Regions from separate parts of the Salmonella sp. HY31 genome, predicted to be linked through region 2. Evidence: predicted binding sites of a transcription regulator. Region 2 holds the regulator's gene; each other region holds the start of a gene.
What was found. The regulator sigma-54, encoded in region 2, starts transcription at its own class of promoters, with help from an activator protein. The targets are predictions, from matches to a motif close to GTTGGCACANNTTTCGCTNT.

Region 1 (8,012 bases), 220 kb from region 2:
CGCTTAATGACGCTGTTGCGTGAAAATTTCCACTTTAATTCCGACGCGGAAATCTCGATCGAAGTCGATCCCCGTGAAATTGAACTGGATGTGCTCGATCATTTACGCGCGGAAGGTTTTAACCGCCTGAGTATGGGCGTACAGGATTTTAATAAAGAGGTGCAGCGCCTGGTTAACCGCGAACAGGATGAAGAGTTCATCTTTGCGCTGCTTAATCACGCCCGCGATATCGGCTTTACCTCGACGAATATCGATTTGATCTACGGTCTACCGAAACAGACGCCGGAAAGCTTCGCTTTCACGCTGAAGCGTGTGACGGAACTGAACCCTGACCGTTTGAGCGTCTTTAACTATGCGCATCTGCCAACGCTTTTTGCCGCCCAGCGTAAAATTAAAGATGCCGATTTACCCAGCGCGCAGCAGAAACTGGATATTTTGCAGGAGACGATCGTATCGCTTACTCAGGCCGGTTATCAGTTTATCGGGATGGACCATTTTGCCCGTCCGGACGACGAGCTGGCCGTCGCGCAGCGCGAAGGTGTGCTGCACCGTAATTTTCAGGGGTATACCACCCAGGGCGATACCGATCTGCTGGGAATGGGCGTTTCTGCCATCAGCATGATTGGCGATGGCTACATGCAGAACCAGAAAGAGCTGAAGCGTTATTACCAGCAAGTGGATGAGCGGGGCAATGCGCTATGGCGTGGTATTACGCTGACCCGTGATGATTGCATTCGTCGCGATGTTATCAAGGCGCTGATTTGTAACTTCCGCCTGGATTTTAACGCCGTCGAACAGCAGTGGGGTTTGCATTTCGCTGAGTATTTTGCCGAAGATTTGCAATTACTGTCACCGCTGGCGAAAGACGGGCTGGTGGATATCAGCGAGAAGGGGATTCAGGTGACGGCGAAAGGTCGCCTGCTGATTCGCAATATTTGCATGTGCTTTGATGCTTATCTGCGCCAGAAAGCGCGGATGCAACAGTTCTCGCGCGTCATATAGCCGTGCTGCCTTACGGGGCAAGTAGGCCGGGTAAGGCGTAACCGCTACCCGGCGAACCCGTTAGCTGAACAGTCCCACCAACGCGGCACACAATACGGCGGCTACCGCAGTTTGTGGCGTGTGGCTGTCGACCGCCCCACTCGATACCAGATTAATAATAGATTCTAACATAATGAATCCCCCCGTTTGCCGGGCATGATCATACTGAACTCATTGGAACAGTAAAGTGCAAAATAGCAGCGTTTTGCGCTCAATTATTAATCTTTACATAATTACTCCATTCCCAGTTCTTTCAGCTTCCGCGTTAGGGTGTTTCGCCCCCAACCGAGCAACCTGGCGGCTTCCTGTTTATGGCCCTGCGTATGGCGTAACGCCGTGGTCAGTAACGTTCTTTCCAGTTCTGGCTGCGCTTCAGAAAGCAGATTTTGATGACCGGATCGCAAGGCGCGGTCCGCCCATTGCGCCAGTAATGTGGCCCAACTATCCGGTGGCAGGTGGGACGGGCTATCCGGCGCCGAAGCTTCAAACAGTTCACCCGGTAAATCCTGGATCAATACCTCCTGCCCGGCGGCCATGACGGTGAGCCAGCGGCAGGTATTTTCTAACTGACGCACGTTACCAGGCCATGCCAGGCGCGTTAACGCCATTTCGGTTTCCGGATGTAATAATTTGGCTTCTACGCCTAACTCACGGGCGGCGACCTGCAAAAAATGGCGCGCCAGGCGCGGAATATCCTCACGACGCTCGCGCAACGGCGGGAGATGGATACGAATCACGTTCAGGCGGTGGAACAGGTCTTCGCGGAATTTCCCTTCCTGAACGCGTAGTTCGAGGTTCTGGTGGGTGGCGGCGATAATGCGCACATCCACTTTTACTGGCGCGTACCCGCCCACGCGGTAGAACTGTCCGTCAGCCAGCACGCGTAACAGACGAGTCTGGACATCCAGCGGCATATCGCCAATTTCGTCCAGAAAGAGAGTACCGCCGTCAGCCTGCTCGAAACGGCCCTGCCGGATGGTATTCGCCCCGGTAAAAGCGCCTTTCTCATGACCAAACAGTTCGGATTCGATCAAATCCTTCGGGATGGCCGCCATATTGAGCGCGATAAACGGCGCTTTGGCGCGTGGGCTATGGCGATGTAGCGCATGGGCGACCAGTTCTTTACCGGTCCCTGATTCGCCGTTAATCAGCACGCTAATCGAAGAACGCGACAGCCGACCAATAATGCGAAACACATCCTGCATGGCGGGTGCTTCACCTATCATGTCCGTCGTCGGGCCGTTAACCTCAATATTACGCGGCTGCTGCTGCTCCTGATAGTGGCTAATCGCCCGCTCGACCAGAGCGACGGCTTCATCAATATCAAACGGTTTAGGCAGATAATCAAACGCCCCCTGCTGATAAGCGCTCACGGCGGCATCTAAATCGGAATGCGCGGTCATAATGATGACCGGAAGCATCGGGTGACGCTGTTTAATCTGCTTTAATAGCGCCAGCCCGTCCATTCCCGGCATTCGGATATCCGACAACAAGACGTCCGGCGTTTTACTGGCCAGCGCAGCCAGTACTTCATTACCATTCTCAAAGGTGGTACAGGTCAACCCTGCCCCGGCGAGAGCACGTTCAAGCACCCAACGGATGGAACTATCATCATCGACGACCCAGACTATTCCTCGTTGCATAAACACCTCTATTTCCGAATCGGCAGGTAAACCGAAAACTCGGTATGCCCCGGCCAACTGGTAAATTCAATTTTGCCGGCGTGTTGATCGATAAGATTGCGGGCGATAGATAACCCAAGCCCGGTGCCGCCTTCGCGACCGCTGACCATCGGGTAGAACAGCGTATCCTGTAAATGGGGAGGAATGCCCGGCCCATTGTCTTCAACGTCTATACGCGCCGCCAGGCGATAGCGTTCGCCATGCAGCGTTAACTGGAAGGCGGTACGGGTACGCAGCGTAATTTCGCCGCCTTCCGGCCCCAGCGCCTGCAAGGCGTTGCGGACAATATTCAGCAGTACTTGCTCAATTTGTTCCGGGTCATGCGGCAGTTCTGGCAGACTGGGGTCGTAATCGCGGATAAGCCGGACATTATCCGGCAGTTCCATCGACACCAGCGCCACCACGCGCTCTGCGACTTTATGTATGCTCTCGGTAATGTGCATTCCCGGGTGCTGCGGCCCCAGCAAACGATCGACAAGGTTGCGTAGCCTGTCAGCCTGTTCAATGATGACCCTGGTATATTCCGTTAGCGCCGGGTCGGGCAGCGCCTTGCTGAGCAACTGCGCCGCGCCGCGCAGGCCGCCGAGCGGATTTTTGATTTCGTGCGCCAGACCGCGCACCAGATCGCGGGCGGCGATTTGCTGTGCGTGCTGCAACTGTTCCTGACTCAGACGGCGCTGGTTATCCATCGGCGCCATTTCGAGCAGAATAAAATCGTCGGGTAGACGTTGGGCGGTCAAAGAGAGAATATGCGAGCGACTATCAATCACCAGCGTCACTTCGTTATCGGTAAAGCCTTGTCCTGCCGCTAAACTTTCGCGCATCAGGTCAATGTTTAACGAAAAATAGCTCAACAGTTCAGGTAACGGCGTCCCAAACAGTTTACGTGAGCTTTGCGCGAGCAACTGCTGCGCGGCAGGGTTGGCGTAATGGATTGCCAGCGCGTCGTCGACCACCAGCACGCTGGTGATTAACGAATTGAGGATCTGCCCAGCATCGGGCTGCATGCCGGTTGCCATTCAGCAGTCTCCTGGAAAAGGTTGCACCATTTTAGTGCATTATAGCTTTTTACCACTAAAAAGCGCGTGAGATCAGATTGTTGGTGGAGAAAAAAGCCCATCGTGCGATGGGCTACAGATTGCTGACAAACGTCGTGCCGGATAGCGGTTTCACCTTATTGGGCCTACAAGGTGGTTACCCGGTAGGCCCGAAAGCTTGCACCATCGGACATCTCAATGTTTGCCATCAACCTCAAACCTGTCAGCAACAGGCTAAACGTTTCCACGGCAACTTAAACGCTGTAGTACAGCTCAAACTCTACCGGGTGCGGGGTCATACGCACGCGGTCATCTTCTTCGCGACGCAGCGCAATATACGCATCGATCGCTTCATCAGTGAACACGCCGCCTGCTTTCAGGAACTCGCGGTCCAGATCCAGCGCGTTCAGCGCTTCTTCCAGAGAACCCGCCACCTGTGGGATCTCTTTCGCTTCTTCCGGCGGCAGGTCATACAGGTTTTTGTCCATGGCTTCGCCCGGATGAATCTTATTCTTAATCCCGTCCAGACCGGCCATCAGCAGGGCGGCAAAGCACAGATACGGGTTAGCCGCCGGGTCCGGGAAGCGAACTTCGATACGGCGCGCTTTCGGAGATGCCACCACCGGAATACGGATGGAGGCGGAACGGTTACGGGCGGAGTAGGCCAGCATCACTGGCGCTTCATAACCCGGGACCAGACGCTTATAGGAGTTGGTGGTTGGGTTCGCCAGGGCGTTGATGGCTTTGGCGTGTTTGATGACGCCGCCGATGTAGTACAGCGCTTGTTCAGACAGGCCGGCATATTTGTCGCCAGAGAACAGGTTGGTGCCGTTCTTCGCCAGCGACATGTGGCAGTGCATACCGGAACCGTTATCGCCGAACATTGGTTTTGGCATAAAGGTTGCTGTCTTACCGAAGCGGTGAGCCACGTTATGCACGACATATTTGTAAATCTGAATTTCGTCGGCTTTTTTGGTCATGGTATTAAAGCGGGTTGCCACTTCGTTCTGGCCCGCGGTCGCTACTTCGTGGTGGTGCGCTTCGACGACCAGGCCCATTTGCTCCATGACCAGACACATTTCAGATCGGATATCCTGTGCGGAGTCGACTGGCGGTACCGGGAAGTAACCCCCCTTGACTGCCGGACGGTGGCCTTTGTTGCCACCTTCGTATTGGGTGGAGGAGTTCCAGGCACCTTCGATGTCGTCGATGGCTACGTGAGAACCGGAAATGGACGTACCGAAGCGGATATCGTCAAACAGGAAAAATTCAGGTTCCGGCCCAAACAGAACGGTATCGGCGATACCGGTCGCGCGCAGGTAGTCTTCCGCGCGTTTCGCGATGGAACGCGGGTCACGGTCATAACCTTGTAGAGTGCCAGGTTCCAGGATATCGCAACGGATAATCAGGGTGGAGTCGGCGAAGAACGGGTCGATAACCGCAGTGGACGCATCCGGCATTAGCACCATATCGGATTCGTTAATGCCTTTCCAGCCGCCGATAGAGGAGCCGTCAAACATTTTGCCTTCTTCAAAGAATTCGGCATTTACCTGATGAGCAGGAATCGTGACGTGCTGTTCTTTGCCTTTGGTATCGGTGAAGCGCAGATCGACAAACTTCACTTCGTGTTCGTTCAGCATCGTCAAAACGTGTTCAGCGGACATACTTGTACTCTCCCGGATTGGTCATGGTCGGTCGTCGTGGTAACGAGATCTTCAATTCTGCTGGCCGTGTCGCCGTAAAAATATAAAGCGAAATCTGTGCCAACTTTCACATTGCCCCCAAAAGGCGTTATCATGCGCACCATCGTGCAAAAGGGCTGCACCACGGTGACTATGTTGCACCAAAATAGTGCTTTAATGTGAACATTAAGCACCACATTGGTGCAATAGAACGCAAGCCACCCTTTTAACGCTCCGTGAAAGCGATCACAAAGAGACTCTGCAATACTTGTTTGCGGAGGATGTTTGTGATCCTGTTTTGTAGTGCGATTAATCCGTGTACAATAACGCGCTATTTCTAATGCCTGAGGCAAAGTTGTGATCGAAAATTTGCGTAACATCGCCATCATCGCGCATGTTGACCATGGAAAAACTACCCTGGTTGATAAGCTGCTCCAGCAATCCGGTACGTTCGACGCGCGTGCCGAAACTCAAGAGCGAGTGATGGACTCCAACGATTTGGAGAAAGAGCGTGGTATTACTATCCTCGCTAAAAACACCGCTATTAAATGGAATGATTACCGTATCAACATCGTTGATACTCCCGGGCACGCTGACTTCGGTGGTGAAGTAGAGCGCGTCATGTCCATGGTTGACTCTGTGCTGCTGGTGGTTGACGCATTTGACGGCCCGATGCCGCAAACGCGCTTCGTGACCAAAAAAGCCTTTGCTCATGGCCTGAAACCGATTGTGGTTATCAACAAAGTTGACCGCCCTGGCGCGCGCCCTGACTGGGTTGTCGACCAGGTATTCGACCTGTTTGTTAACCTTGATGCGACCGACGAGCAACTGGACTTCCCGATCATCTACGCGTCAGCGTTGAATGGTATCGCGGGTCTGGACCACGAAGATATGGCGGAAGACATGACCCCGCTGTATCAGGCGATCGTTGATCATGTTCCGGCACCGGACGTTGACCTCGATGGTCCGTTGCAGATGCAGATCTCCCAGCTTGACTACAACAACTACGTTGGCGTTATCGGCATTGGCCGCATCAAACGCGGCAAAGTGAAGCCGAACCAGCAGGTCACTATCATCGATAGTGAAGGGAAAACCCGTAACGCGAAAGTGGGTAAGGTACTGACGCATCTGGGTCTGGAGCGTATCGACAGTGATATCGCCGAAGCGGGCGATATCATTGCGATCACCGGTCTGGGCGAGCTGAACATTTCCGACACCATCTGTGACCCGCAGAACGTTGAAGCGCTGCCGGCGCTGTCCGTTGATGAGCCGACCGTGTCTATGTTCTTCTGCGTTAACACCTCGCCGTTCTGCGGTAAAGAAGGTAAGTTTGTGACTTCTCGTCAGATTCTTGACCGCCTGAACAAAGAGCTGGTGCATAACGTGGCGTTGCGCGTTGAAGAAACCGAAGATGCGGATGCGTTCCGTGTATCCGGTCGTGGCGAACTGCACCTGTCCGTGCTGATTGAAAATATGCGTCGTGAAGGTTTCGAACTGGCGGTTTCCCGTCCGAAAGTTATCTTCCGTGAAATCGACGGTCGTAAACAGGAGCCTTACGAAAACGTGACGCTGGACGTCGAAGAGCAGCATCAGGGTTCTGTCATGCAGGCGCTGGGCGAGCGTAAAGGCGACCTGAAAAACATGAATCCAGACGGTAAAGGTCGCGTACGTCTTGACTACGTGATCCCAAGCCGCGGGCTGATTGGTTTCCGTTCAGAATTCATGACCATGACTTCCGGTACTGGTCTGCTGTACTCCACCTTCAGTCATTACGACGATATTCGTCCGGGTGAAGTGGGTCAGCGTCAGAACGGCGTACTGATCTCCAACGGTCAGGGTAAAGCGGTTGCGTTTGCGCTGTTCGGTTTGCAGGATCGCGGTAAGCTGTTCCTGGGTCACGGCGCGGAAGTTTACGAAGGCCAGATTATCGGTATTCACAGTCGCTCCAACGACCTGACGGTAAACTGCCTGACCGGTAAGAAACTGACCAACATGCGTGCGTCCGGTACGGATGAAGCGGTTATTCTGGTTCCGCCAATTAAAATGAGCCTTGAGCAAGCGCTGGAGTTCATTGATGACGACGAACTGGTAGAAGTAACCCCAACCTCTATCCGTATCCGTAAACGTCACCTGACGGAAAACGATCGCCGCCGTGCGAACCGTGGTCCGAAAGAAGAGTAATACGAGTTTCTCGTAAGTCGCCATCCGGCACCAAAAAAGCCGCTGAAATTCAGCGGCTTTTTAATACATTCGTTTAGAAGAAATATTTGGCCCCAATGCGAATCTGGTTTTGTTCGCGATGATAGGGTTCCACATTGCGATCCAACCAGCGTAACTCTAAGTACGGCAGCCAGTTCTGGCTAATCCGGTATCTGAAAGTATTAGTGATTTCCCAATGATGCTTCGTACCATTACTACTATTAAAATCATTAACGTTATAAAAATAGTGTGGTTCAAAGGTATAAGAAAACTTGTCGGTAATGATAAAATTCCAGTAGTTACCGATTTCATAGCTGTCATTATTATCCAGTTCGCCATTCAAATCGGTTGAGCTATAACTATTGTGATTA
Region 2 (8,012 bases):
CAAGGATAATTAACGATGAGTAAAGCAGGTGCGTCGCTTGCGACCTGTTATGGCCCCGTCAGCACCCACGTCATGACAAAGGCGGAGAATATCCGTCTGCTCATCCTTGACGTGGATGGCGTATTGTCTGACGGCCTGATTTATATGGGCAATAACGGCGAAGAGCTGAAGGCTTTCAACGTTCGTGACGGCTATGGCATTCGCTGTGTTTTGACCTCCAATATCGAGGTTGCCATTATTACCGGACGAAAGGCTAAACTTGTAGAAGATCGCTGCGCCACGCTGGGGATCGCCCATCTTTATCAGGGGCAGTCGAATAAGCTGATCGCCTTTAGCAATCTGCTGGAAAAACTGGCTATTGCACCGGAAAACGTCGCCTATGTTGGCGATGATCTGATTGACTGGCCGGTAATGGAAAAAGTGGGATTAAGCGTTGCCGTTGCGGATGCGCATCCGCTGCTGATCCCCCGCGCTGACTATGTGACGCACATTGCCGGCGGGCGCGGCGCGGTACGTGAGGTGTGCGATTTGCTGCTGCTGGCGCAGGGCAAGCTGAATGAGGCCAAAGGGCAATCGATATGAGTAAAACCAGACGTTGGGTTATCATTCTACTGTCGTTGGCCATTCTGGTACTGATTGGTATCAATCTGGCAGATAAAGACGATCCTGCCGCCGTGGTGGTCAATAGCAACGATCCCACGTATAAAAGCGAGCATACGGATACCGTCGTGTACAGTCCGGAAGGCGCGTTGAGCTATCGTCTGATCGCACAGCACGTTGAATATTTTTCCGATCAGGCGGTCTCATGGTTTACGCAACCGGTATTAACCACCTTTGATAAGGATAAAGTGCCGACATGGTCGATCAAAGCCGATAAAGCCAAATTGACTAACGATCGGATGCTCTATCTGTATGGCCATGTTGAAGTCAACGCCCTGGTGCCTGACGCTCAATTACGCAGAATTACCACCGATAACGCGCAAATTAATCTGGTGACGCAGGACGTTACTTCGAACGATCTGGTGACGTTATACGGCACAACATTTAACTCCAGCGGACTGAAAATGCGCGGTAACTTACGCAGCAAGAACGCCGAGCTGATTGAAAAGGTTAGAACCTCTTATGAAATTCAAAACAAACAAACTCAGCCTTAATCTTATGCTTGCCGGCTCGCTGCTGGCCGCCAGCATTCCGGCATTCGCCGTCACGGGCGATACCGAGCAGCCTATTCATATTGACTCGGATCAACAGTCGCTGGATATGCAAGGCAACGTCGTGACCTTTACGGGCAACGTGGTGATGACCCAGGGCACGATTAAGATCAACGCCGATAAAGTCGTTGTTACCCGCCCTGGCGGCGAGCAAGGGAAAGAGGTGATCGACGGTTACGGCAATCCGGCCACCTTCTACCAGATGCAGGACAACGGTAAACCGGTGAAAGGCCACGCTTCACATATGCATTACGAACTGGCAAAAGATTTTGTGGTGCTGACCGGCAACGCTTATCTGGAACAGCTTGACAGCAACATTACTGGCGACAAAATCACCTATTTGGTGAAAGAGCAGAAAATGCAGGCCTTCAGCGAGAAAGGCAAACGCGTCACCACCGTTCTGGTGCCGTCGCAGTTGCAAGACAAAAACAAAGGCCAGACTCCGGCGCAAAAGAAGAGTAACTAATTCGTTATGGCAACATTAACTGCAAAGAATCTGGCGAAGGCCTATAAAGGCCGTCGCGTAGTGGAAGATGTCAGTCTGACCGTTAACTCCGGGGAGATTGTCGGTCTGCTCGGTCCAAACGGCGCAGGTAAAACCACCACCTTTTATATGGTCGTCGGTATCGTGCCGCGTGACGCGGGCAATATCATCATTGATGATGAAGATATCAGTCTGCTGCCGCTGCACGCGCGCGCGCGCCGCGGTATCGGCTATTTGCCGCAGGAAGCCTCTATTTTCCGCCGTCTCAGCGTATTTGATAACCTGATGGCGGTACTGCAAATTCGTGACGATTTGACCGCAGAACAGCGAGAAGACCGCGCCAACGAGCTGATGGAAGAGTTTCATATTGAGCATCTGCGCGACAGCATGGGACAGGCGCTGTCCGGTGGTGAACGCCGTCGTGTAGAAATTGCCCGCGCGTTGGCCGCTAATCCCAAATTTATCCTGCTGGATGAACCCTTTGCCGGCGTTGACCCGATTTCCGTTATCGACATCAAACGCATTATCGAACATCTGCGCGATAGCGGGCTCGGGGTGCTGATCACCGACCATAATGTCCGTGAGACGCTGGCAGTCTGTGAACGCGCCTATATCGTAAGCCAGGGCCACCTTATCGCCCACGGTACGCCGACAGAAATCCTGCAAGACGAACACGTTAAGCGTGTATATCTTGGGGAAGACTTCAGACTCTGATAGGGTAGAGGGCTATGCTGCTCTAGCGGGAGAAAACGACTCTGAATATGAAGCAAGGTTTGCAACTCAGGCTTAGCCAACAACTGGCGATGACGCCTCAGCTACAACAGGCCATCCGTCTGTTGCAGTTGTCTACGCTGGAACTTCAGCAGGAACTCCAGCAAGCGCTGGAAAATAACCCGCTGCTTGAGCAAACCGATCTTCATGACGAAATCGACACTCAGCAACCTCAGGATGACGATCCTCTCGATACCGCAGATGCGCTCGAACAGAAAGAGATGCCGGAAGAGCTGCCGCTTGACGCCAGTTGGGATGAAATTTACACCGCCGGGACGCCATCCGGCCCCAGCGGCGATTATATCGATGATGAACTGCCCGTCTATCAGGGCGAAACGACGCAGTCGTTGCAGGATTATCTGATGTGGCAGGTTGAGCTAACGCCCTTCTCGGACACCGATCGCGCCATTGCGACATCCATTGTCGATGCGGTAGATGATACCGGTTATCTCACCGTATCCCTGGATGAAATTCGCGAAAGCATGGGCGATGAAGAGGTAGATCTTGATGAAGTCGAAGCCGTCCTGAAGCGTATTCAGCGTTTTGATCCGGTGGGCGTTGCGGCGAAAGATCTTCGCGACTGTCTGCTGATCCAGCTTTCACAATTCGACAAATCCACGCCGTGGCTGGAAGAGGCGCGGCTCATTATCTGCGATCACCTTGATCTGCTGGCCAACCACGATTTCCGCACGTTGATGCGCGTTACCCGACTGAAAGAAGAGGTACTGAAAGAGGCGGTAAACCTGATTCAGTCGCTCGATCCCAGACCCGGTCAGTCGATCCAGACCGGCGAGCCGGAGTACGTTATCCCGGATGTGCTGGTACGCAAGCATAACGGCCGCTGGACGGTGGAGCTTAATAGCGACAGTATTCCCCGTTTACAGATTAACCAGCACTATGCCGCCATGTGCAACAGCGCGCGCAACGATACCGACAGCCAGTTCATCCGCAGTAATTTACAGGATGCGAAGTGGCTGATAAAAAGCCTTGAAAGCCGCAACGACACGCTGCTGCGTGTCAGTCGCTGCATCGTCGAGCAACAGCAAGCCTTTTTTGAACAGGGCGAAGAATATATGAAACCGATGGTACTGGCGGATATCGCCCAGGCCGTCGAGATGCACGAATCCACCATATCCCGCGTGACCACGCAGAAGTATCTGCACAGCCCGCGCGGTATTTTTGAACTCAAATATTTCTTTTCCAGCCACGTCAATACCGAAGGCGGAGGCGAAGCCTCTTCCACCGCGATTCGCGCGCTGGTGAAGAAGTTAATTGCGGCGGAAAACCCCGCGAAACCGCTGAGCGACAGCAAGTTAACCTCTCTGCTGTCAGAACAGGGTATCATGGTGGCGCGCCGCACTGTTGCGAAGTACCGAGAGTCTTTATCCATTCCGCCGTCAAACCAACGCAAACAGCTGGTTTGACCCAACCGATAAGGAAGACACTATGCAGCTCAATATCACCGGACATAACGTCGAAATTACTGAAGCCCTGCGTGAATTTGTGACGACGAAATTCGCCAAACTTGAACAGTATTTTGAGCGGATTAATCAGGTATACGTGGTGTTGAAAGTGGAGAAGGTCACGCACATCTCGGATGCGACGCTACACGTTAACGGCGGCGAAATTCACGCCAGCGCGGAAGGCCAGGATATGTATGCCGCCATTGACGGCTTGATTGATAAACTGGCAAGGCAGTTAACCAGGCATAAAGATAAACTGAAACAACACTAATTGTCCGGGCAGTTAGCCAGTGCAGGACGGCCTGTTGTGTGACACAACGGGCCATTTGTACAGTTAGCGCTCCGAACCTGGCCATCAACCTGACAGGACAGGTTCTTAGGTGAAATTATGATAAATAACGATACGACTCTACAACTGAGCAGTGTACTTAACCAGGAGTGTACGCGTAGCGGCGTTCATTGTCAGAGTAAGAAACGCGCGCTGGAAATCATCAGCGAACTGGCGGCAAAACAGCTCAGTTTACCTCCTCAGGTCGTGTTTGAAGCCATTCTGACACGCGAAAAAATGGGCAGTACCGGTATTGGTAATGGTATCGCCATCCCGCACGGGAAACTGGAAGAAGATACCTTACGCGCCGTCGGCGTGTTCGTTCAGCTCGAAACGCCTATCGCGTTCGATGCCATCGATAACCAGCCGGTCGATCTCCTCTTCGCCCTGCTGGTGCCCGCCGATCAGACTAAAACGCATCTGCATACGCTGTCGCTGGTCGCGAAACGTCTGGCGGATAAAACGATCTGCCGCCGCCTGCGCGCGGCGCTGAATGATGAAGAGCTGTATCAAATCATTACTGACACCGAAGGTGAGCAGAATGAGGCATAACAACTCAATGGCATTTCTTTCTGTCGTTGTGAGGAGAAACGGTACATGGTACTGATGATCGTCAGCGGGCGTTCCGGATCAGGTAAATCTGTCGCTCTACGCGCGCTGGAAGATATGGGTTTTTACTGCGTGGATAACCTTCCCGTCGTGCTGTTGCCCGATCTGGCGCGAACACTGGCCGATCGCCAGATTTCCGCCGCCGTCAGCATTGATGTGCGCAATATGCCTGAATCACCTGAGATTTTTGAACAGGCGATGAATAATCTGCCTGACGCTTTCTCGCCGCAATTGCTGTTTCTTGACGCCGACCGCAATACCTTGATTCGCCGCTACAGCGACACGCGACGTCTGCATCCGCTTTCCAGCAAAAACCTTTCTTTAGAGAGTGCGATCGATAAAGAGAGCGACCTGCTGGAGCCATTACGTTCTCGTGCGGATCTAATCGTCGACACTTCGGAAATGTCCGTTCATGAGCTGGCGGAGATGCTGCGTACCCGGCTGTTGGGCAAACGCGAGCGCGAACTGACGATGGTATTTGAGTCCTTCGGCTTTAAACATGGTATCCCGATCGATGCGGACTATGTGTTCGATGTTCGCTTCCTGCCCAACCCGCACTGGGACCCAAAACTGCGCCCCATGACCGGGCTTGATAAGCCGGTAGCCGCATTTCTTGACCGGCACACAGAAGTTCACAATTTTATCTATCAAACTCGCAGCTATCTTGAGCTATGGTTACCGATGCTGGAGACCAACAACCGCAGCTACCTTACCGTCGCTATTGGTTGTACCGGCGGGAAACACCGTTCGGTGTATATTGCAGAACAGCTGGCAGACTACTTCCGCTCGCGCGGTAAAAACGTCCAGTCTCGCCATCGCACGCTGGAAAAACGCAAAACATGACCGTAAAGCAAACTGTTGAAATTACCAATAAGCTGGGCATGCATGCCCGGCCTGCCATGAAGCTTTTCGAACTGATGCAGGGTTTTGACGCCGAGGTGCTATTACGCAATGACGAAGGCACCGAAGCGGAAGCGAACAGCGTCATCGCGCTGTTAATGCTCGATTCAGCCAAAGGACGCCAGATAGAAATTGAAGCCACCGGCCCGCAAGAAGTTGAAGCGTTGGCGGCGGTTATCGCTCTGTTCAATTCCGGCTTTGACGAAGACTAAGCCTCCCCCTCTATTCCATATTTCCCCCACGCCGTCCCGGTATTTGATGACAGCCAACCCAAAGCCGGGCATGTTACGCCTGCCAATTGTCCCGCAGTCCCACCCTTTCGTAAGATTTGTACATTTCGTGCGTTTTACCTATGCATAAAAACATTAAGAAAACCTTAAAAATTTCGTTTAGGTTTTATTTAAATTCTTTGTCCATACTAAATTTATGTGAATAAAATTTTCCAGGACTCGCCATGATCCCCTTATCCGAACAGACTCCGCTGGGCGCCGGTCGACATCGTAAATGCTATATGCACCCGGATAATGCCCGGCGCTGCATAAAGGTTATTTACAACCGTGAGCACGGCGGCGATAAAGAGATTCGGCGTGAACTGAGCTACTATGCGCGTCTGTCCCGCTACCTGACAGACTGGAGCGCTATCCCCCGTTATTACGGCACGGTGGAAACCGATTGCGGTACTGGCTATGTCTACGACATGATTACCGATTTCAACGGCGCGCCATCTATCACCCTGACCGAGTTCGCTGCGCAATGCCGTTATGAAGAGGATGTCGCCGTCCTGCGCCAGCTACTGAAGAAACTGAAACGTTACCTGTTTGATAATCATATTGTGACAATGTCGCTGAAGCCGCAAAACGTCCTGTGCCAGCGAATCAGCGAGTCAGAAGTAGTGCCGGTGGTTTGTGACAATCTGGGTGAAAGTACCTTTATCCCGCTAGCGACCTGGTCAACATGGTGCTGTGAACGCAAACTGGAGAGAGTGTGGCAGCGGTTTATCGCCCAGCCTGCGCTGGTCGTTGCCCTGGAGAGGAACGCGCAGCCAAAAGACAAGAAAGGGCTGGCGCTCACTTCGCGCGAAGCTTAATGGCCTGTGCTTATCAGGCCTGGACGACACGGATCGTAGGCCGGATAAGACGTTCACGTCGCCATCCGGCAAAATCAATTAAGCTGGTTGCGCGTCATAAAAGCTTCCCCGCCCAGTTGGCGCATCTGGCGCAATATCCACGCCTGTCGACTACGCACATAGCCGGAAGGCGCATTCGCCTTATAGCGTAACGGATTTGGCAATACGGCCGCCAGCAACGCGGCTTCGGGCATACTTAAGCGGCTGGCGGGCTTATTGAAATATCGCCAGGCCGCAGCCTCCACGCCGAAAATACCATCGCCAAACTCCGCGATATTCAGATAAACCGTGAGGATGCGCTTTTTGCTCCAGACGGTTTCAATGCCCAGAGTCAGCCCGGCCTCCAGACCTTTGCGCACCCAACTTCGTCCATCCCATAAAAAGAGATTTTTCGCCGTTTGCTGCGAAAGCGTGGAGGCGCCACGAATACGGCTCTCATTCCGCTCATTATGCGCCAGCGCTTTTTCAATCGCCGGAACATCAAAGCCCCAATGCTCAGGGAACTTCTGGTCTTCCGCCGCAATTACCGCCAGCCCCATCCACGGCGAGATATCTGCCATGCTGACCCAGTCAGAACGCGCCACATACCCGAACTCTCCGCTCAGCCAGGCGCTAATCTGCCGTTCCGCCATCACCGCCGAAAAAGGCACCGGAACCACGCTAAACAGAGCAATACCGCCGCCCCAAAAGACGGCGAGCGCAACAAGAGTACGTAAAAGTAGACGGCGCAAAAACGTTAACGGCGCGATGCGTCGTTTGCTCATTCCGCCAGAACCAGCACGCGCGACACTAATTTATCAATGCCGCTTGCCGCCTGGGCGATATCCTGTGCCAACATATAGGCAGGGGTGGTCACGACCTTGTTATCCTCGTCCACAACGATATCATCAACCGGGCAAGGTACGTGTTCGGCGCCCATCTCTTCAAGTACTTCAGCGGTATCAATATCCGTCCCTATCGTCAGACGTAACGGGAAGTCAAAGATTTTCGGCAACATTGCGGGCGCGATACAGATGAATCCCAGCGGCTTGCCGGTCTGGTGCATGGCCTTCGCCAGCGCGGCTAAATCGCTATCCACACGGCATTCGCTCCCCCGGCTGGCGAAATTACTCAGGTTCTT
Region 3 (8,012 bases), 610 kb from region 2:
CCTTCACCATCCGGCATCAGACATTTACACCGGTAATGATTTCAGCAGAGTGAACGCCTCTTTCATGCGGTCTTCACTCACCACAAAGGCGCGTAGTTGGCCTTCTCCGCTCATGCCTTTGGCAATCATACCGTCAGATTCTGCGGTAATATGCCAGCTCAAATCGCGGCGCTGAGTTTCTCCCGCCAGATGCAGCGGCAGTTCCGGCGTTTTGACTTTGACCAGCATCGCCGGTAGCTTCAGCGGCGCGTTGCCGCCAAGCAGATTTTTCGCCAGGTACATCGCGCTTAACTGGATCGGTTGCAGGAAGGGCAGCACCTGACCGTTGATCTCCGCGCAGTCGCCGATCGCATAAATATCCGGGTGACTGGTCTGTAGATAGCTATCCACGCAGACGCCGCGGTTGATGACTACCCCGGCGCGGCGCGCCAGAGCGGTTTCCGGGCGTAAGCCGGTGGCGGCAATCACCGCATCCACCTCGATGCTACGCTGGCTTGCCAGCGTAGCGCGGATACCGGCTTCGGTTTTCTCCAGTTTTTGCAACTGCGATTTCAGCAGCAGGTGCACCCCCATATCGGTCAGGCGATGTTGTAAGCGGCTGCTCACTTCCGGTGGCATCAGTGAGGCGAGAAGGCTGGCGGCGTTATCCATCAGCGTTACCGTTTTCCCGGCGCGGCAGAAATCCATCGCTAATTCACTGCCAATGAGGCCGCCGCCGACAATCAGCACCCGCTGCGCGTCGCGCAGTTGTGTCTCACAGGCGCGGTACTCCTGCTGGCTATTCAGAGTAAGCATTAACTCACGTCCTGCAATCAGCGGCACAAAGGCCGCCGCCCCGATCGCCAGTACCAGCTTGTCGTACTGCCACTGCTTATCCTGACTTTTCACCACATGGGCATCGGCATCAATGTCAGCAACCCAGGTATGCGGGAACAGGCGCAGATTAAACTGTTCAGCGAATTCCCCCGCTAACTGGCGGGTGAGATCATCGGCGCGCTGCGACTGGCTGATAACGTGGCTGAGATCGGGCTTGTTGTACTCATCCATGCTGTCCGCCGCAATCAGGGTTAACGGCACATTCGCATCTTGTTTACGGATATTTTTGACGAGCTGGCGGGCGGCGAAGCCCGAGCCAATAATTATGATCCCCCGACTCATTTTGCCTCCGTCGCCAGTACGTCGAATACGTCTTTACCTAATGAACATTCCGGGCACAGGAAGTTATCCGGCACGTCGCTCCACGGCGTACCCGGCGCGACATCCTGCAATGGTTCACCCAGCGCAGGGTCGTAAATCCACTGGCATACGCTGCATTGCATTTTAGGGCCGAGGTCTGCGGCGGCGCAGGCTGTGATTTCTTCGGCTGGCGTGGTTTTCTGCGTGGTTTCCGGCAGCGGAGCAAGCGCCCACTGACGCGCGATGTCGCGACCGTGCTGACGGCACAACTCCAGCGCATCCAGATCCGGACGCCATTTCGTTTTCAGACTCAGGGACATTTCAAAACCGGCATCCTGTAAGCGCGTGGACAGTCGATCCACCGCGCCGCCGCTCCAGCCATGAGAACCGAAGGCGCTGGCGCGTTTGTTGCGAAAGCGCAGACCAGTCATCTCTTCCACCAGACCAGCGATTTTCGGCATCATCACGTTGTTCATGGTAGAAGTGCCGACCAGCACGCCTTTCGAACGGAACACGTTGGTCAGAATTTCATTTTTATCGCTGCGGGCGACGTTAAAGATTTTGACCGCCACGTTCGGGTCCACTTCGTTGATACCCTGCGCGATGGCATCCGCCATCATGCGAGTATTGTTCGACATGGTGTCGTAGAAAATAGTGATACGATCTTCCTGATAATCTGCCGCCCATTTCAGATACAGCTCCACGATTTGCATTGGGTTGTCGCGCCATACCACGCCGTGTGAGGTCGCAATCATGTCCACCGGCAGGTTGAAGCCGAGGATTTCGGTAATTTTTGGCGTTACCAGACGGCTGAACGGCGTCAGGATATTGGCATAGTAGCGCTGGCATTGTTCAAACAGTTCGGTCTGGTCAACTTCGTCGTTGAACAGGCGTTCGTCGCAGTAGTGCTGGCCGAAGGCGTCGTTACTGAACAGCACCGCGTCGCCAGTCATATAGGTCATCATGCTGTCCGGCCAGTGCAGCATCGGCGTTTCTACGAAGATTAACTGCTTGCCGTTGCCGATATCCAGCGTATCGCCGGTTTTCACCACCTTAAAATTCCATTCCGGGTGATGGTGATGGCCGTTGATAGAATCAATGGCGTTGGCGGTACAGTAGATAGGCGCGTCCGGGATCTGCGCCATCAGTTCGGTCAGTGCGCCCGCATGGTCTTCTTCGGCATGGTTAATGATGATGTAGTCGATGTCCGCGAGGTCGATTTCACTGCGCAGATTTTGCACAAACTCACGGCTAAACTTATGATCGACGGTATCGATCAGCACATTCTTTTCTTCACGAATGAGATAGCTGTTATAGCTGCTGCCGCGCAGCGTTTTGTATTCGGTTCCGTGAAAATCACGGACTTCCCAGTCGCGCTGGCCAACCCAATGAATATTATTTTTAACCAGAATAGACATAACCACCTCAATTCATTCAACGTTTGCAAAAAGTGTTTTGCTTATTGCAGGTAGTGTGCCAACTTTTCATCTAATTGATTTATATGAAATTATAATGATTTTATATTTTTGATGTAGTCAAAAAGACTATAAATAGTACTGTCAATATGACACTATGTATTGTCAAAATGACAATGAGGTAGCCATGAGTTTTTCCGTGGAGGTATTGGCGGGCATCGCCATTGAGTTACAACGCGGCATTGGGCATCAGGATCGTTTTCAGCGGCTGATTACTACGCTGCGTCAGGTGCTGGCGTGCGACGCCTCGGCGCTGTTGCGTTATGAATCACGACAATTTATTCCACTGGCGATTGACGGCCTGGCGCAGGACGTTCTCGGCAGACGTTTTACCCTGGAAGGGCATCCACGCCTGGAGGCCATCGCCCGTGCGGGGGACGTGGTGCGTTTTCCGGCCGATAGCGATTTGCCCGATCCGTATGACGGGTTGATTCCCGGACAGGAAAGCCTGAAAGTCCACGCCTGTGTTGGTCTGCCGTTGTTTGCCGGACAGAACTTCATCGGCGCGCTGACCCTTGATGCCATGACGCCGGAGCAGTTCGAGGTATTCAGCGATGAAGAGCTGCGGCTTATCGCCGCGCTGACCGCCGGGGCATTGAGTAATGCGCTATTGATTGAACAACTGGAAAGCCAGAACATACTGCCGGGGGCGTCTGACGCGTTCGAACCGAGAAAAGAGACGCACATGATCGGCCTGTCGCCGGCGATGATGCAGTTGAAAAAAGAGATCGAGATTGTGGCGAGCTCCGATCTTAACGTGTTGATCGGGGGGGAAACGGGGACCGGTAAAGAGCTTGTAGCGAAAGCTATTCATCAGGGCTCCCCCAGAGCGGTCAATCCGCTGATCTATCTCAACTGCGCCGCGCTGCCGGAAAGTGTGGCGGAAAGCGAGCTGTTTGGTCATGTAAAAGGCGCATTTACCGGCGCCATCAGCCACCGTAGCGGAAAGTTCGAAATGGCCGACAGGGGTACGCTGTTTCTGGATGAGATTGGCGAACTGTCGCTGGCGCTACAGGCCAAGCTACTGCGCGTATTGCAGTATGGCGATATTCAACGCGTCGGCGACGATCGCAGCCTGCGCGTGGATGTGCGGGTGTTGGCGGCGACCAACCGAGACCTGCGAGAGGAGGTGCTGGCGGGGCGTTTTCGCGCTGACCTGTTCCATCGCCTGAGCGTTTTCCCGCTCTTTGTGCCGCCGCTGCGCGAGCGCGGCGATGATGTGGTGTTACTGGCGGGCTATTTTTGCGAGCAGTGCCGACTGCGGCTGGGGCTGTCCCGTGTGGTGCTGAGTCCCGGCGCGCGCCGTCATTTGCTCAACTATGGCTGGCCAGGCAACGTTCGGGAGCTGGAACATGCCATTCACCGTGCGGTCGTGCTGGCGAGAGCGACCCGGGCAGGGGGGGAGGTGGTACTGGAGGCACAGCATTTTGCCTTGTCAGATGACGTTTTACCCACGCCGCCTGCGGAAAGCGATCTGGCGCTGCCGACCTGCCGCAATTTGCGTGAATCGACGGAGAACTTCCAGCGAGAGATGATTCGCCAGGCGCTGGCGCAAAATAATCACAATTGGGCGGCCAGCGCGCGGGCGCTGGAAACCGACGTCGCCAACCTGCACCGGCTGGCGAAGCGTCTGGGACTGAAGGATTAGAGAATGCCTGCCTGGTAAAAATCCTGCAGGTTAATGGCGCCGGTGAGTTTACCGTTTTCATCGACCACCGGCGCGGCGGTGATTTTGCGCTTCATCAGGATCTCTTTGGCGTCAATGGCGCGGCTTTGCGCCTGGAGCGTAATTCCGTTGGGCGTCATGGCTTCGCTTACCGGCGTGCTGAGCGCACCGCCGCTCACCAGCCAGCGACGCAGGTCGCCGTCGGTAAAGACGCCTTTCACAATATGTTGCTCATCGCAAACCGCCACCAGCCCCAGCCCGGTACGACTAAGTTCCAGCATTGCATCCATCACGCTGGTGGTGAGCATTACCTGCGGTATTGCATCGCCCTGGCGCATCAGGTGATGCACATTATTAAGTAAACGCGCGCCCAGTGCGCCAGCCGGATGCGAACGGGCGAAATCTTCTTCGTTAAAACCGCGCGCCTGCATTACTGCCATCGCCAGCGCATCGCCCATCATCAGCGTGTTGACGGTACTGGACGTCGGCGCCAGATGCATCGGGCAGGCTTCACGCTCGACGGAAATATCCAGAACGGCTTTTGCCGCTCGCCCCAGCGGAGAGTGAGGTTTACCGGTCATCGCCAGCAGCGCGACGGATTTATCTTCCAGACGCGGGATGATGAGGTCGAGTTCTTTTGCGCCGCCGGAATAGGAAATAAATAACATCACGTCACGGCTTTCAATCATCCCCAGATCGCCATGTAGCGCTTCCGCAGGATGAACAAAAAAAGCGGGAGTACCGGTACTGGCAAGCGTCGCGGCGATTTTTTTACCAATATGGCCTGACTTGCCAATACCGGAAACGATCACTTTGCCTTCACAGTGAATAATGATATTGGCGGCGCGGACAAAATCATCGCCCAGGCGCTCCGGCAGACGGCTGGCTTCCTGTAACTCCAGCATTAAGGTCTGACGGCCCGCATTTAGTAGTGCATCACTCATTGGTTTCTCCGGTTATGATAACGGTAATCCCTTTCTCTTCCAGCGCCTGACGAAATACCGGATCGATACCGGCGTCCGTGATCAGTTTGTCGACGCTTTCCAGACTGCACACCACATTGGGGCTTTTACGACCAAATTTTGAGGAGTCCGCCATCAGAATCACCTCGCGTGCGGCATTGCACATTGCCTTACTGACGGTGTAAACCTCGTTAAACGTGGTCACGCCAGCGTTCAGGTCAATACCGTCAGTCCCCATGAAAAGTTTATCAAAGGTGAACTGTTCAAAGGCGTTTTCCGCTAGCTGACCGTGAAACGACGCCGATTTTTTACGGAAGGTGCCGCCGGGCATCAGGATAGTTTGTTCGTTGTCCAGTTCCGATAGCGCGTTGACAATATGCAGGCTGTTGGTCATAACCGTGATGTTGCTAAAACGCGAAAGCAACGGCACCATCTGTAACACTGTGCTTCCTGCATCCAGAATAATGGAGTCGCCGTCATGGATATATTTCACGGCGGTTGCGGCTATCAGCGCTTTTTTGTGGGTATTGATAAGCGTTTTGTGATCAATAGGCGGATCGGACTCTTCTTTATTCAACACCACGCCGCCATAGGTACGGATGACGGTTCCGGCATTTTCCAGAATGACCAGATCTTTGCGGATAGTGGTGCCTGTTGTGTCAAAGTACTGGGCCAGTTCTTCAACCGAGCATTTTCCCTGTTTTTGCAGGTGCTCCAGAATCGCGGCCTGACGCTGACGAGGTTTCATAGGCGTGATTACCCTGACTTATCTATTTACCCGTCATACTTCAAGTTGTATGTGCGTTGGCATGACTCGGTCCTCCGGGCCTCGCCCTAAAGGGCCGCCGCAAGCGGCGTTCAAATCGGCCTTGCCAATTTGTCCTCGCTCACCCCGGTCACGTACTGATGTACGCACCTGGGGATTCGCTGCGTCGCCGCCTTCCTGCAACTCGAATTATTTAGGGTATTGGTTGCAAAATGATAATTTCGCAAGCTATTCGCATTCACAACGAAATTACCCATGTTTCAGTTTAAGCGCCAATGATAGTGCATTCTGCGCGAGCGAATCATGGGGAAAGATCACATCAGGCTGTAATTCATGCAAATGTTTTCCTTGCATTGCGGCAATTTTAACCGGTCTGGCGAATACCGTGAGGCCTTTCATCAATAAAGTGTCCGTTACCCGTTGCTGTTCGTCCAGCGCCACGGCAACCACCACCCGAGGCTTAAAACGCCCGCCGGAGCGCCCGACGCCGACCCGCCCCTGCTGGCTAAGTTTATCGAAAGCCCGATTAAAGCGGGAGATCTGCCAGCCGCCCAGCGCCAGTTGTGCGCACCAGGCGATAACGGCGACGGTAATCAGAGTGGAAACCATAGTGTGCTCCTGTTGTTTTACCTGATGGCGCCGTAGGCCGGATAAGGCGTTTACGCCGCTATCCGGCAATTCACGGTCAAAACATCACCTGACCGCCGGTTACGTTGATCGACTGCCCGGTGCAATAAGACGCTTTCGGGCTGGCATAAAATAGCAGCATGTTCAGCACATCCTGATAATCACACCCTCGTTTGAGCGGCACCTTATCAATGTAATACTGTTCCACCTCGTCGGGCTTAATGCCCAGTTTAGTGGCGTATTGCGGCAGTAACGACTGAAACATCGGCGATTTCAACAGGTTGCCGAGCATCAGCGAATGTACGGTAATGCCGTATTCCGCCAGGTCCAGCGCCAGAGACTGGGTTAACCCCACGCCGCCGAATTTCGCCGCGCTGTAGCCGGAGTTGTGTTTACTGCCCACTTTGCCTGATTTAGAGTTAATCTGAATGATACGCCCCTGAATGCCGTCGCGGATCATCAGGCGGGAAAACTCACGGGCGCAGAGGAAATAGCCCACCAGATTCACCTGTAACGAGCGGTCAAAATCGCCGAGCTGGAAATCGCTGATAAACGCCGCTTTGGCGATACCCGCGCTGTAGACCAGTAGATCGACGCGCCCGAAAATCTCATCTACGCCGCGGGAAAGCGCCAGCACGCTCTGCTCGCTGGTGGCGTCGGCGCCAAAACTGTACGCCATCCTTTCGCCAAAATCGGCGTTAATTTCCTGGGCGACATTCGCGGCTTTATCGCTTTGAATATCAACGACCGCCACGCGGTATCCTTCTTCTGCAAGCCCACGGCAAAGGAATGCCCCCAGGGTCTGGCCTCCGCCAATGACAACGGCAACTTGATTCATGTTTTTCTCCTTAAGCGACAAACGTCAAAATACAGCCCGGTGCGATATCGTCCGGTACTGGCCCCGCAACGTGTACGGTGCCGGGAAATTCCGCTTTGCGCAGACCGTCGAAACGCAGAGTGATATGCCCCAGTTCACGCAGGTTTTGCTCGGCTACGCTGCCAACCGCCGTGACCGGATAGCTATGCTGGCCCAGCTCAAACCGCGCGCCAGGCTGCAGCGCGCCGTTCATTTCGCCATGACAATGGATGAAGCAAAATTCTTCGATATCCGCCGGCGCGCCTTCCCGAAACGTAATCAGCATCTGTTCGCCGAGCGCTTCCGTCGCACTCTGGCCGATACGGGTGATGGTGGTTTGATAAATCACGCTCATGTCTGAACCTCTTATTGATAAATAAAGCCGGAAACAAACCAGGCGATAAGCACCGTAGGCGCGCCAGTCAGGAAGCGTCCGACCAGCACAGAGGGCACGCCGACGCGAACGGTGTCTTGTTTCGCTTCC

Region 1: the regulator sigma-54 is predicted to act here: its motif matches at 5,509-5,528, upstream of glnA (glutamate--ammonia ligase).
Region 3: the regulator sigma-54 is predicted to act here: its motif matches at 2,638-2,657, upstream of norV (anaerobic nitric oxide reductase flavorubredoxin).

What each region holds. Positions count from the first base shown of each region.
Region 1 is NZ_CP170479.1:4,663,601-4,671,612, reverse strand. Features, by position in the region: gene hemN (oxygen-independent coproporphyrinogen III oxidase) at 1-1,002, shown strand, start outside; gene ACE15A_RS22350 (YshB family small membrane protein) at 1,063-1,173, opposite strand; gene glnG (nitrogen regulation protein NR(I)) at 1,275-2,684, opposite strand; gene glnL (nitrogen regulation protein NR(II)) at 2,693-3,742, opposite strand; gene glnA (glutamate--ammonia ligase) at 4,015-5,424, opposite strand; gene typA (ribosome-dependent GTPase TypA) at 5,800-7,623, shown strand; gene ompL (porin OmpL) at 7,697-8,012, opposite strand, start outside.
Region 2 is NZ_CP170479.1:4,440,937-4,448,948, forward strand. Features, by position in the region: gene kdsC (3-deoxy-manno-octulosonate-8-phosphatase KdsC) at 16-582, shown strand; gene lptC (LPS export ABC transporter periplasmic protein LptC) at 579-1,154, shown strand; gene lptA (lipopolysaccharide ABC transporter substrate-binding protein LptA) at 1,123-1,677, shown strand; gene lptB (LPS export ABC transporter ATP-binding protein) at 1,684-2,409, shown strand; gene rpoN (RNA polymerase factor sigma-54) at 2,457-3,890, shown strand; gene hpf (ribosome hibernation promoting factor) at 3,913-4,200, shown strand; gene ptsN (PTS IIA-like nitrogen regulatory protein PtsN) at 4,318-4,809, shown strand; gene rapZ (RNase adapter RapZ) at 4,855-5,709, shown strand; gene npr (PTS phosphocarrier protein NPr) at 5,706-5,978, shown strand; gene yrbL (PhoP regulatory network protein YrbL) at 6,221-6,853, shown strand; gene mtgA (monofunctional biosynthetic peptidoglycan transglycosylase) at 6,928-7,656, opposite strand; gene elbB (isoprenoid biosynthesis glyoxalase ElbB) at 7,653-8,012, opposite strand, start outside.
Region 3 is NZ_CP170479.1:3,830,938-3,838,949, reverse strand. Features, by position in the region: gene norW (NADH:flavorubredoxin reductase NorW) at 25-1,158, opposite strand; gene norV (anaerobic nitric oxide reductase flavorubredoxin) at 1,155-2,594, opposite strand; gene norR (nitric oxide reductase transcriptional regulator NorR) at 2,779-4,299, shown strand; gene gutQ (arabinose-5-phosphate isomerase GutQ) at 4,296-5,261, opposite strand; gene srlR (glucitol operon DNA-binding transcriptional repressor SrlR) at 5,254-6,027, opposite strand; gene gutM (transcriptional regulator GutM) at 6,295-6,654, opposite strand; gene srlD (sorbitol-6-phosphate dehydrogenase) at 6,731-7,510, opposite strand; gene srlB (PTS glucitol/sorbitol transporter subunit IIA) at 7,521-7,883, opposite strand; gene ACE15A_RS18255 (PTS glucitol/sorbitol transporter subunit IIB) at 7,895-8,012, opposite strand, start outside.